DNA from 3 places in the Streptomyces sp. NBC_00028 genome. Region 3 is predicted to be linked to each of the others. Evidence: riboswitches for the same ligand, from Rfam matches in the RefSeq annotation. Region 3 holds a riboswitch; each other region holds the start of a gene.

Region 1 (3,266 bases), 2.4 Mb from region 3:
TCACCGCGACGCTCTCCTCCAGGAGCCGTGAGGTGATCCGCCGCAATACCACGATCCTGCCGCTGTACTCGCTGATGCTGGGTCTGCTGGCGCTGCTGGGCTTCATGGCGATCGCGGCCGGGGTCAAGGTCACCAACGGCCAGTTGGCGATCCCGCAGCTGTTCGAGGACATGTTCCCGGCGTGGTTCGCGGGTGTGGCCTTCGCGGCGATCGGTATCGGCGCGCTCGTGCCCGCCGCCATCATGTCCATCGCGGCGGCGAATCTCTTCACCCGCAACATCTACAAGGACTTCATCAAGCCGGACGCGACTCCGGAGCAGGAGACCAAGATCTCCAAGCTGGTGTCCCTGCTGGTGAAGGTCGGCGCGCTGGTCTTCGTCCTGACGATGGACAAGACGGTCGCCATCAACTTCCAGCTCCTGGGCGGCATCTGGATCCTCCAGACGTTCCCGGCCCTGGTCGGCGGTCTGTTCACCCGCTGGTTCCACCGCTGGGCCCTGCTCGCCGGCTGGGCGGTCGGCATGATCTACGGCACGGTCGCCGCGTACGGCGTCGCCTCCCCGACCCAGAAGCACTTCGGCGGCTCGTCGAAGGAGATCCCGGGCATCGGCGAGATCGGCTACATCGGCCTGACGGCGTTCGTGCTCAATGTCGTCGTCACGGTGGTCCTGACCTTCGTCCTGAAGGCCGTGAAGGCCCCGGAGGGCGTCGACGAGACGAGCCCCGAGGACTACACGGCGGACGCGGGCGACCCCGGCGTCCAGGTCGAGCTGCCGCCGGCGACGGCGGGCACCTCGCACTGAGGATTTCCGTGCTCAGCGGGCCGTCGGAACATCCGGCGGCCCGTTGTCGTACCGGTCGGGCACACTCGCTCCCATGGACATCGAGATCCGGGCTGCGGAACCCAGCGAATACGACACGATCGGTGAGATCACGGCCCAGGCCTATCTCCTGGACGACCTCCTCGCCTTCGGCGAGAGCGACTGGTACCTGGGCGAGTTGAGAGACGTCGCCAAGCGGGCCGCCTCCGCCGAGGTACTCGTGGCCACCCTGGGCGGCGAGCCCGTCGGCACCGTCACCTACGTCGCCGCCGGCGGCGCCCTGGCCGAGCACGCCCGGCCCGACGAGGCCGTGATCCGCATGCTCGCCGTCAGCCGCGCGGCGCGCGGCAGAGGGGCCGGCGAGGCCCTCGTCCGCGCCTGCGTCGACCGGGCGAGGGCGGCGGAGGGCTGCACGGGCATCGTGCTGTCGACCCAGGAGATCATGTACGCCGCCCACCGCATCTACGAACGCCTCGGTTTCGTCCGCGCGCCCGAGCGCGACTGGCAGCCGATCCCGGGTGTGGAGTTCACGCTTCTCACCTATGAGTTGACGCTCTGAAGTCGCCGCGACACAACATCTAGGGGTGCCACCCGAACCCGGCACAAGATGTATGCTCATGCTCGCTGTCGCCACAGGGGAATCCGGTGCGAATCCGGAACTGTCCCGCAACGGTGTACTTGTGCATGTCTTGTGCGTGTACGGGAGTCAGTCCGAGGACCTGCCGACAGCGTGCCCAGGCCGCCGTGGCCCGGGTGCCATGACGTCCGGGCCTCGTGGAGTGGGCCGGTGGACGCGACGCCGTGTGCGCTCGTGCTGCCCCCTGCTCTCCGCCAGGCCCCGTGCCGAGCGAGGGAGAGCCCCCCAGTGACCATCGCGCCAGCCGATCCGGCTTCAGCGGTCCAGGCGGAGAACGACGGTCCCGGTACCGCCCTGTTGCGGACCCTGACCGAGCTGACCGCCGACCTGCCCGACGCCGACCCCGGACGGGTCGCCGCCGCCGCGCTGCGCGGCCGCTCCGGCCGGGCGGACTCCGATGGCGGCGCGGAGCTGCGCGAGCTGGCGACGGAGGCCGCTGCCGGTCTCATCTCCGAGGACCCCGCCTACTCCCGGCTGGCCGCCCGGCTGCTGACCATCAGCATCGCCGCCGAGGCCGCCTCCCAGGGCGTCACGTCCTTCACCGAGTCCGTCGGGGTCGGCCACCGCGAGGGCCTGGTCGCCGACCGTACGGCGGAGTTCGTACGGGTCCACGCGGCGCGGCTCGACGCGCTGATCGACCCGGCCGGCGACGACCGCTTCGGCTACTTCGGGCTCCGCACCCTGCACAGCCGCTACCTCCTGCGGCACCCGATCACCCGCCAGGTCATCGAGACTCCCCAGCACTTCATGCTGCGCGTCGCCGCCGGCCTCGCCGAGGACGACACGACCCGCGCCCTGGACGAAGTCGCCGCGCTCTACGGGCTCATGAGCCGCCTCGACTACCTGCCGTCCTCCCCCACGCTCTTCAACTCCGGCACCCGGCACCCCCAGATGTCGTCCTGCTACCTCCTCGACTCCCCTCTGGACGAGCTGGACTCCATCTACGACCGCTACCACCAGGTGGCACGGCTGTCCAAGCACGCCGGTGGCATCGGGCTGTCGTACAGCAGGATTCGTTCCCGCGGCTCCCTCATCCGGGGCACCAACGGGCACTCCAACGGCATCGTGCCGTTCCTGAAGACGCTGGACGCTAGCGTCGCCGCGGTGAACCAGGGCGGTCGGCGCAAGGGCGCGGCCGCGGTGTACCTGGAGACCTGGCACTCCGACATCGAGGAGTTCCTGGAGCTGCGCGACAACACCGGTGAGGACGCTCGGCGTACGCACAACCTGAACCTCGCGCACTGGATCCCGGACGAGTTCATGCGCCGCGTGAACGCCGACGCCGAGTGGTCGCTGTTCTCCCCGGCCGACGTGCCCGAGCTGGTCGACCTGTGGGGCGAGGAGTTCGACGCCGCGTACCGCAAGGCGGAGGCGGCCGGTCTCGCGAAGAAGACCATCCCGGCCCGTGACCTCTACGGCCGCATGATGCGCACCCTCGCGCAGACCGGCAACGGCTGGATGACCTTCAAGGACGCCGCCAACCGCACCGCCAACCAGACGGCGCTGCCCGGCAGCGTGGTCCACTCCTCCAACCTCTGCACGGAGATCCTGGAGGTCACGGACGACGGGGAGACGGCGGTCTGCAACCTGGGGTCGGTGAACCTGGGTGCGTTCGTCGACCAGAGGACCGGCGACCTCGACTGGGAGCGGCTGGACGAGACCGTCCGTACCGCCGTCACCTTCCTCGACCGCGTGGTGGACATCAACTTCTACCCGACCGAGCAGGCGGGCCGTTCCAACGCCAAGTGGCGTCCCGTCGGCCTCGGCGCGATGGGCCTCCAGGACGTCTTCTTCAAGCTGCGGCTGCC
Region 2 (3,266 bases), 6.5 Mb from region 3:
GGATCTCGTATCCCGTGACCCGTTCCCCGAGTGCCTCCCCCTCCGGCCGGGTAAGGATCTTCTCGTGGGCGAACCGAACCCTTAGGGGCAGCACCCCGAGCCCTTCGACCTGCCCCTGCCGGCTCTCGACCTCGTCCTCGATGTGCTCGCCGAGAACCTGGAAGCCGCCGCAGATCCCGAGGATCGGACGCCCTTCCGCGGCCCGTGCGACGAGGGCGCCGGCCAGCCCGCGCTCATGCAGCCACTCCAGTGCCCGCACCGTCCCGCGCGTCCCCGGGACGATGACGAGATCGGCGTCGGCGAGCTCCTCCGGCCGGTCCACGAACCGCACGACGACACCCGGTTCGGCGGCGAGCGCGTCCACGTCCGTGAAGTTGGACATCAGGGGGACCGCGCAGACGGCGACCCGCAGCACGTCCTCCCCGACGGGCGGGGCGGTGTTCGACTCCCGGACGGTCCCTCTGAGGGAAACCCGCAGACCGTCTTCCTCATCGATACCGAGGCCGTGCCGGAAGGGCAGGACGCCGTACGTATGCCGCCCGGTGAGCCCGTGGAGCATGTCGAGCCCCGGCTCGAGAAGCGACACATCCCCCCGGAACTTGTTGACGAGGAACCCGGCGACGAGCGCCTGATCCTCGGGGGACAGCAGGGCGACGGTCCCGAAGAAGGAGGCGAACACGCCCCCGCGGTCGATGTCCCCGACCACCAGCACCGGAAGACCGGCATTGCGGGCGATCCCCATGTTGACGATGTCGGTCCGCCGCAGATTGATCTCCGCCGGACTGCCGGCCCCCTCACAGATCACCGCGTCATACGTGCCCCGCAGTTCGGCGAGACAGTCGAGCACGGTCCCGAGCAGCTTCTGCTGCCGCCCCCCGTGATAGCCGCGCGCGCTCATCTCGCCGACGGGCTTCCCCATCAGCACGACCTGGCTACTCTGCTCGCCACCGGGCTTGAGCAGCACGGGATTCATCAGCGCGGTCGGCTCGACCCGACAGGCCTGGGCCTGCATGGCCTGAGCCCGCCCGATCTCCGCACCCTCCCGCGTCACGAACGAATTGAGGGACATGTTCTGCGCCTTGAAGGGCGCGACCTTGACCCCCTGCCGCACCAGCCACCGGCAGATCCCGGCGGTGACGACACTCTTGCCGGCGTCGGAGGTGGTCCCGGCGACGAGCAGCCCCCCGCTCATGACGTACGTCCCTTCTTCGTGGCCAGGGCCCGCGCGGCGACACCGACGCCGAGCGCGAGCACCCCGACCCGCCGCGAAAGCCGTACGGCGCGCTCGATGTCCCGCGTGGCGACGGCCCGCCCGGACTGATTGAGGACGGGCCGGTGCTCGATCCGCCCCGCGTACGACAAGGTCCCCCCGAGCCGCACCCCGAGGGCTCCCGCGAACGAGGCCTCGACGGGCCCGGCGTTGGGGCTCGGATGCTTGGCGGCGTCGGCACGCCACACTCGTACGGCCCCCCGGGGATCACTTCCGGCGACGGCGGCGAGTACAGCGGTGAGGCGCGCCCCCGGCCATCCGGCGAGGTCGTCGAGCCTGGCGGATGCCCATCCGTAGCGCCGGTACCGCTCGGACTTGTGCCCGACCATGGCGTCGAGGGTGTTGACGGCCCGGAACCCGAGCAGACCGGGCACTCCGCCGAACGCCCCCCAGACCAGGGCGCCGACCACGGCGTCGGAGGTGTTCTCGGCGACGGACTCGACGACGGCCCGGGCGATCCCGTCGGCGTCGAGGGCCTGCGGATCCCGCCCGCACAGGTGCGGCAGCCGGGCGCGAGCCCCCTCGACGTCCCCCGCCTCCAGAGCCCGCCCGATGACCCGGGCCTCGCGTGCGAGCGACGTTCCGCCCACCACGGCCCAGGTGGCGGCTCCGGTCAGCGCGACGGACGCGCTGCGGGAGGGACGTACGACTCTCCGGGCGAGGGCGCCCAGTCCCACGGCGCCCCCGACGCACACGGCGGTGTGCAGCGCGCCCCACCCACGATGGTCCCGCCACAGAGCCTTCTCCACGGCACCGGCGGCCCGCCCGAACACGGCGACCGGATGCCCCCGGTGTGGATCACCGAGCAGCAGATCTGCGACGAGTCCGGCGGCGGCGCCGTACGCGAAGACGCGATCGGCACGCATGCGCTCAGCCGGCCGTGGGGTCGGGCAGCGACCTGGTGGCGTACCTCAAACGGCAGGCGAGCATGGCGATATGTCCTCACTCAGGGTGTCCACGCCCTGGTTCGACGAGACCGACGGTGGGAGTTCCTGGCTCCCGGGGCTACCTACCCCGGTGACAGTGGCGGGACCGCGCCGGATTCACACCGGTCTTCCTCCCTGGCCGCCGTACTTGGCTCCGGCAGTCCACCACGGGCCCGGAAGGGCCGTCAACTCGCTGTTGACCTGCGGGAGCGGAGTGTGCAGAACCCCACATCGGCGGGCCCGCGGACGGGGTTCGCGAGGCCCGGAACGCGAGAGCGCCCTGTCCGGAATCCCCCCTTCAGGGGCCCGGAACAGGGCGCGGAATCGTCGTGGTGAGGCTCAGGCGACGATCAGATAGATGCCGTAGCCCACCGCCGCCGCACAGGCGGCGAAGCAGGCGTACGCGCCGGTCACGGCGAGGGACGCCGAGCCGCCCGCGGCCGAGGCCCGCTCCTGGCGGGAGAGACCCATGATGCCGAGGGTGAAGAGGGCCACGAGGGCCACGGTGACGACGAGGCTGACGCCGAAGACGGAGCCCAGTGCTTGCCAGTCGATCTTCATGTTGCTTGGTTTCCTTCGTCGCTCAGACCGCGGCGGCCGGCGGGGCCGCCGGTTCCGTGGAGGCCGTGGCCGCTGCCGGTGCGGGGATCGTGGCGGTCAGGACGTCCGCGACGGTGCCCGCCGGAGGCGGGGTGACCGCGGCGATCGCCGTCGTGACCACGCCGGCCGGCTCGTCGGCGGTGTCGTTGACGTTCGACGCGTCCACGACCTCGCGGCGCGAGATCTTCCAGATGGCCGCGCTGGAGGCGATCAGGAAGACCAGGACGACGCCCGTGCCCCAGTCGCCGAGGTCGGTCACCGACTCCGCCAGCGCGCCCACCAGGGCGGCCGCCGGGAGCGTGAGGCCCCAGGCCACGAACATCCGCGTCGCCGTCGACCAGCGGACGACGCCGCCCTTGCGGCCGATGCCCGCGCCCATCACCGAACCGGAGACGGAGTGCGTGGTGGAGAGGGAGAAACCGAGGTGCGAGGAGGCCAGGATGACCGTCGCCGCGCTGGTCTGGGCGGCG
Region 3 (3,266 bases):
CCGGCGAGGGTGTTGATGACGGTGCAGGAGTAGCCGGGGTCGGTGGTCGGCACGAGGAGCATGGTGATGCCCTTGTGCGGCGGGGCGTCGGGGTCGGTGCGGGTGGCGAGCCAGACCCAGTCGGCGGTGTCGCCGTTGGTGGTCCAGATCTTCTGCCCGTTGACGACGTACTCGTCCCCTTCGCGCACCGCGCGCGTCTTCAGGGAGGCGAGGTCGGTGCCGGCGTCGGGCTCGCTGTAGCCGATCGCGAAGTCGAGCTCGCCGGAGAGGATCCCGGGGAGGAAGTACGCCTTCTGCTCGTCGGTGCCGTACTGCATGATCGTCGGCCCTACGGTGTTCAGCGCCATCAGCGGCAGCGGTACGCCGGCCTGGGCGGCCTCGTCGAAGAAGATGAACTGCTCCATCGCGGTCAGGCCACGGCCGCCGTACTCCTTCGGCCAGCCCACGCCCAGCCAGCGGTCGGCGCCCAGGCGGCGGACGGTCTCACGGTAGAAGCGCTTCTGCTCCCGCCGGTCGCCGTGCCGGGCGTTGGCGTCGGTCGGCACCAACTCGGCGAAGTACGCGCGCAGTTCGGTGCGCAGCCGCTGCTGCTCGGGTGTGTATGCGAGATGCACGGCGCCTCCAGGCTCCCCGGAACCGGTCCTGTCGGCGCACACGGTAGAACGTGTTCCAGAAATAGGGAATGGCGAGGCGGTACCGAGGCATATGAAACGGGCCCCCGCGTGGCGGGGGCCCGTTTCGGTGCTGAACTGCTCAGTGAATGACGGGAGTCGGCTGACTCCCGGCACCCGCCGACCGCTCGGCCGGCTTCGGCGCCAGCTGCCGCTCCGCCAGCAGCCCGAAGACCAGCCCGAAGGAGGTCCACAGGGTCACCTGCACGGCGAGCGCCGCGAGCCGGTACTGCCACAACAGGGCGGCCGGGAAGTGCTCCGGCACCTCGTTGAACGACGGCAGGAACGCGTACGCCAGACCGACGACGAGGACGAAGAACGCGCCCGCGGCGAGGGTGGCGTTCCAGTTGCCGAGGCGGGGTGCGAGCCGCTTGCCCAGGATGACCGTGCCCACCGTCAGCAGCACGCTGAGGACGATCATCAGGAAGAACAGCGCGGTCCGCTGGTTGAGCGTGTCGGGGTCGCCGACGGCCGGCGGGTTGGCCGGGTACTTGAGGAACGGCACGACGTACACCGCGACCAGGCCGGCGACCGCCAGGAGCAGCGCGCTCGCGCGCGGCCCGAAGCGGCCGATCCGGCCGAGCGCGAAGCAGTACGCGAGCGCCGCGATGCCGCCGAAGGCGACCCCGTAGACGAGGACACCGGTGGACAGGCCCGCGGTGGACTGGAGCGTACGGCTGAAGAGTTCCTCGCCGCCGTGCTCGTGGGCGTGGCTCTCCTCGAAGGCGATGGCCTGATCGACGCGTGGCTCCCCGAGGAAGTACGCGACGACGAGCGCGGCCAGGCCCGCGACGAGGCCCGCGAGCATGCCGCGGACCAGGAGGTTTCTGACAGTTGCGGAGTTCATGCGCGGATACGCTTCCTCGCCACCGTCAGTGGCACGGGAAGCCGAGCAGATGGCGGGCGTCGTGCACCCACTCGTGGACTCCCTCGCCGGACAGCAGGGAGGTGGCGCCCTGTTCGGCGCCGACGAAGTAGAGCAGGACCAGCATCAGGACGCCGAAGAAGACCGCCCAGGGGACGATGGCGCCGATCGGCAGCTTTGCGGGTATGGCGGTGGAGCTGGTTGTCGGCTGAGCGACGGTCTGCGCCATGGCAGGACCTCCTGGGGGAACTCGCGTCCCGTCTCGGTGGTGCACAGGACGACGGGGCGGGTCTGACTCCCCCGGCCCACCCCTGGGGGTGTGCCCGGCATACAGTGGCGCGACCGTGCCGGAATCCCACCGGCTTCCACCGAACCGTCGTCGATATCGTCGAGAAGGTACCGCGTGCGAGAGGTGCGGCCAAGAGCGCACGGGTCGGCCACGAGCGCCCCTGAGGCGCTGTGGGCATGTCAATTGCGTGGTACGGAAGGGATGTTGGGCGGGGGAATGGACCGATGACCAGCCGAGTGATGTTGATCTCACCCGCGATCAGCGCGGCTCTGCGCGAGGCCCGCTTCGACGACGGCAGCCCGCCGGACGACTCAGGACTGCGGCTCGCGAAGGCCGCCGCAGGCACGCTGCCCACGGCCCGTCAGGTCTGCGTCTCCCCCACCGTGCGCTGCCGCGAGACGGCCGACGCACTTGGCCTCGACGCCCTGGACACACCGGAGTTGGCCGCCCTCGACACCGGACGCTGGCGCGGGGCGACGCTGGCCGAGGTGGGCGCCGCCGAGCCGGAGGCGCTGGCCCGCTGGCTGGCCGACGTGGAAGCTGCACCGCACGGCGGGGAGTCGGTGCACGCGCTGTGCGAACGGGTCGCGGCGTGGCTGGACCCGCTCGCCGCGGAGCCGGGCCGGACGATCGTGGTGGCCGAACCCGAGATCGTCCGCGCCGCGCTCGTCCACGCGCTGGGAGCCCCGAGGGCGTCGTTCTGGCGCGCGGACGTCGCACCGCTCACCGCCGTCGAACTCAGCGGCCGGGCGGGCCGCTGGAACGTACGGATGGGACGACCTCTGTGAGAGGTGCGCCGCGCCTCAGCGCAGCGTGTCCATGAAGTCCGTGCAGGCCTGGGCGCAGGTCCGGCAGGCCTTGGCGGCCTCCTCCGCGCCCGGCTGGGTGTCGAAGGCGTGGGCGCTTTCCAGGCAGACCGTCCGGCACCACTCGAGCTGGACGCGGATACCGCTCTCGTCCAGCCGGTTCTGCTCGGACAGCACCCGGCACGTCGCGTCGCACACCTCCGCGCACATGATGCCCTTGCGTCGTACGAGTTCCTGCTGCTCGGTCCCGTCCGGATCCACGAGGCTGGCACGCACCGCACATGCCCGGGCGCAATCGGTGCACGCCTGCGCACACGCGAAACGGTCCTCCAGGAACCGGATGAGCTCCTGTTGGGATGTCGTCGCTGTCACACCGCGCGGGTAGCCGCCGCGGATCGCGTCAAACCCCCTCGCCGGAGGTTCCGCCCGTCGCGTGGACGGGTTCACGCACGCCGGCGGGGGTACTCGCGGGGCCATGAACATCGCATGGATGGAGATGGCCGCGGGTCGCGGCGCCCTGGGCGTCGGGCTGATCGTGGCGGGTCTGGTCGTGGTCGCCCTGTTGCTCGGCGCGTTCTGGCTGGGCGCACGCATCCGTCGCCAGGAACCGCCGCCCCCGAGCCCCGAGGAGCAGC

The links. A riboswitch is a leader RNA that binds a small molecule or an ion and turns the genes downstream of it on or off. The one in region 3 is predicted to bind cobalamin.
Region 1: it holds a riboswitch for cobalamin, as region 3 does, so the genes downstream of both, OG885_RS15745 (ribonucleoside-diphosphate reductase subunit alpha) here and OG885_RS05325 (CbtB-domain containing protein) in region 3, are expected to answer to the same signal.
Region 2: it holds a riboswitch for cobalamin, as region 3 does, so the genes downstream of both, OG885_RS34515 (cobalamin biosynthesis protein) here and OG885_RS05325 (CbtB-domain containing protein) in region 3, are expected to answer to the same signal.

The regions. Positions count from the first base shown of each region.
Region 1 covers NZ_CP108293.1:3,594,436-3,597,701, forward strand. The annotation lists gene mctP (monocarboxylate uptake permease MctP) at 1-803, shown strand, start outside; gene OG885_RS15740 (GNAT family N-acetyltransferase) at 877-1,380, shown strand; cobalamin riboswitch at 1,403-1,563, shown strand; gene OG885_RS15745 (ribonucleoside-diphosphate reductase subunit alpha) at 1,687-3,266, shown strand, end outside.
Region 2 covers NZ_CP108293.1:7,660,421-7,663,686, forward strand. The annotation lists gene OG885_RS34510 (cobyric acid synthase) at 1-1,192, opposite strand, end outside; gene OG885_RS34515 (cobalamin biosynthesis protein) at 1,189-2,136, opposite strand; cobalamin riboswitch at 2,237-2,378, opposite strand; gene OG885_RS34520 (hypothetical protein) at 2,536-2,757, opposite strand; gene OG885_RS34525 (anion permease) at 2,780-3,266, opposite strand, start outside.
Region 3 covers NZ_CP108293.1:1,201,641-1,204,906, forward strand. The annotation lists gene OG885_RS05315 (acyl-CoA dehydrogenase family protein) at 1-614, opposite strand, end outside; gene OG885_RS05320 (CbtA family protein) at 754-1,518, opposite strand; gene OG885_RS05325 (CbtB-domain containing protein) at 1,544-1,765, opposite strand; cobalamin riboswitch at 1,803-1,955, opposite strand; gene OG885_RS05330 (histidine phosphatase family protein) at 2,050-2,613, shown strand; gene OG885_RS05335 (ferredoxin) at 2,629-3,003, opposite strand; gene OG885_RS05340 (DUF6479 family protein) at 3,107-3,266, shown strand, end outside.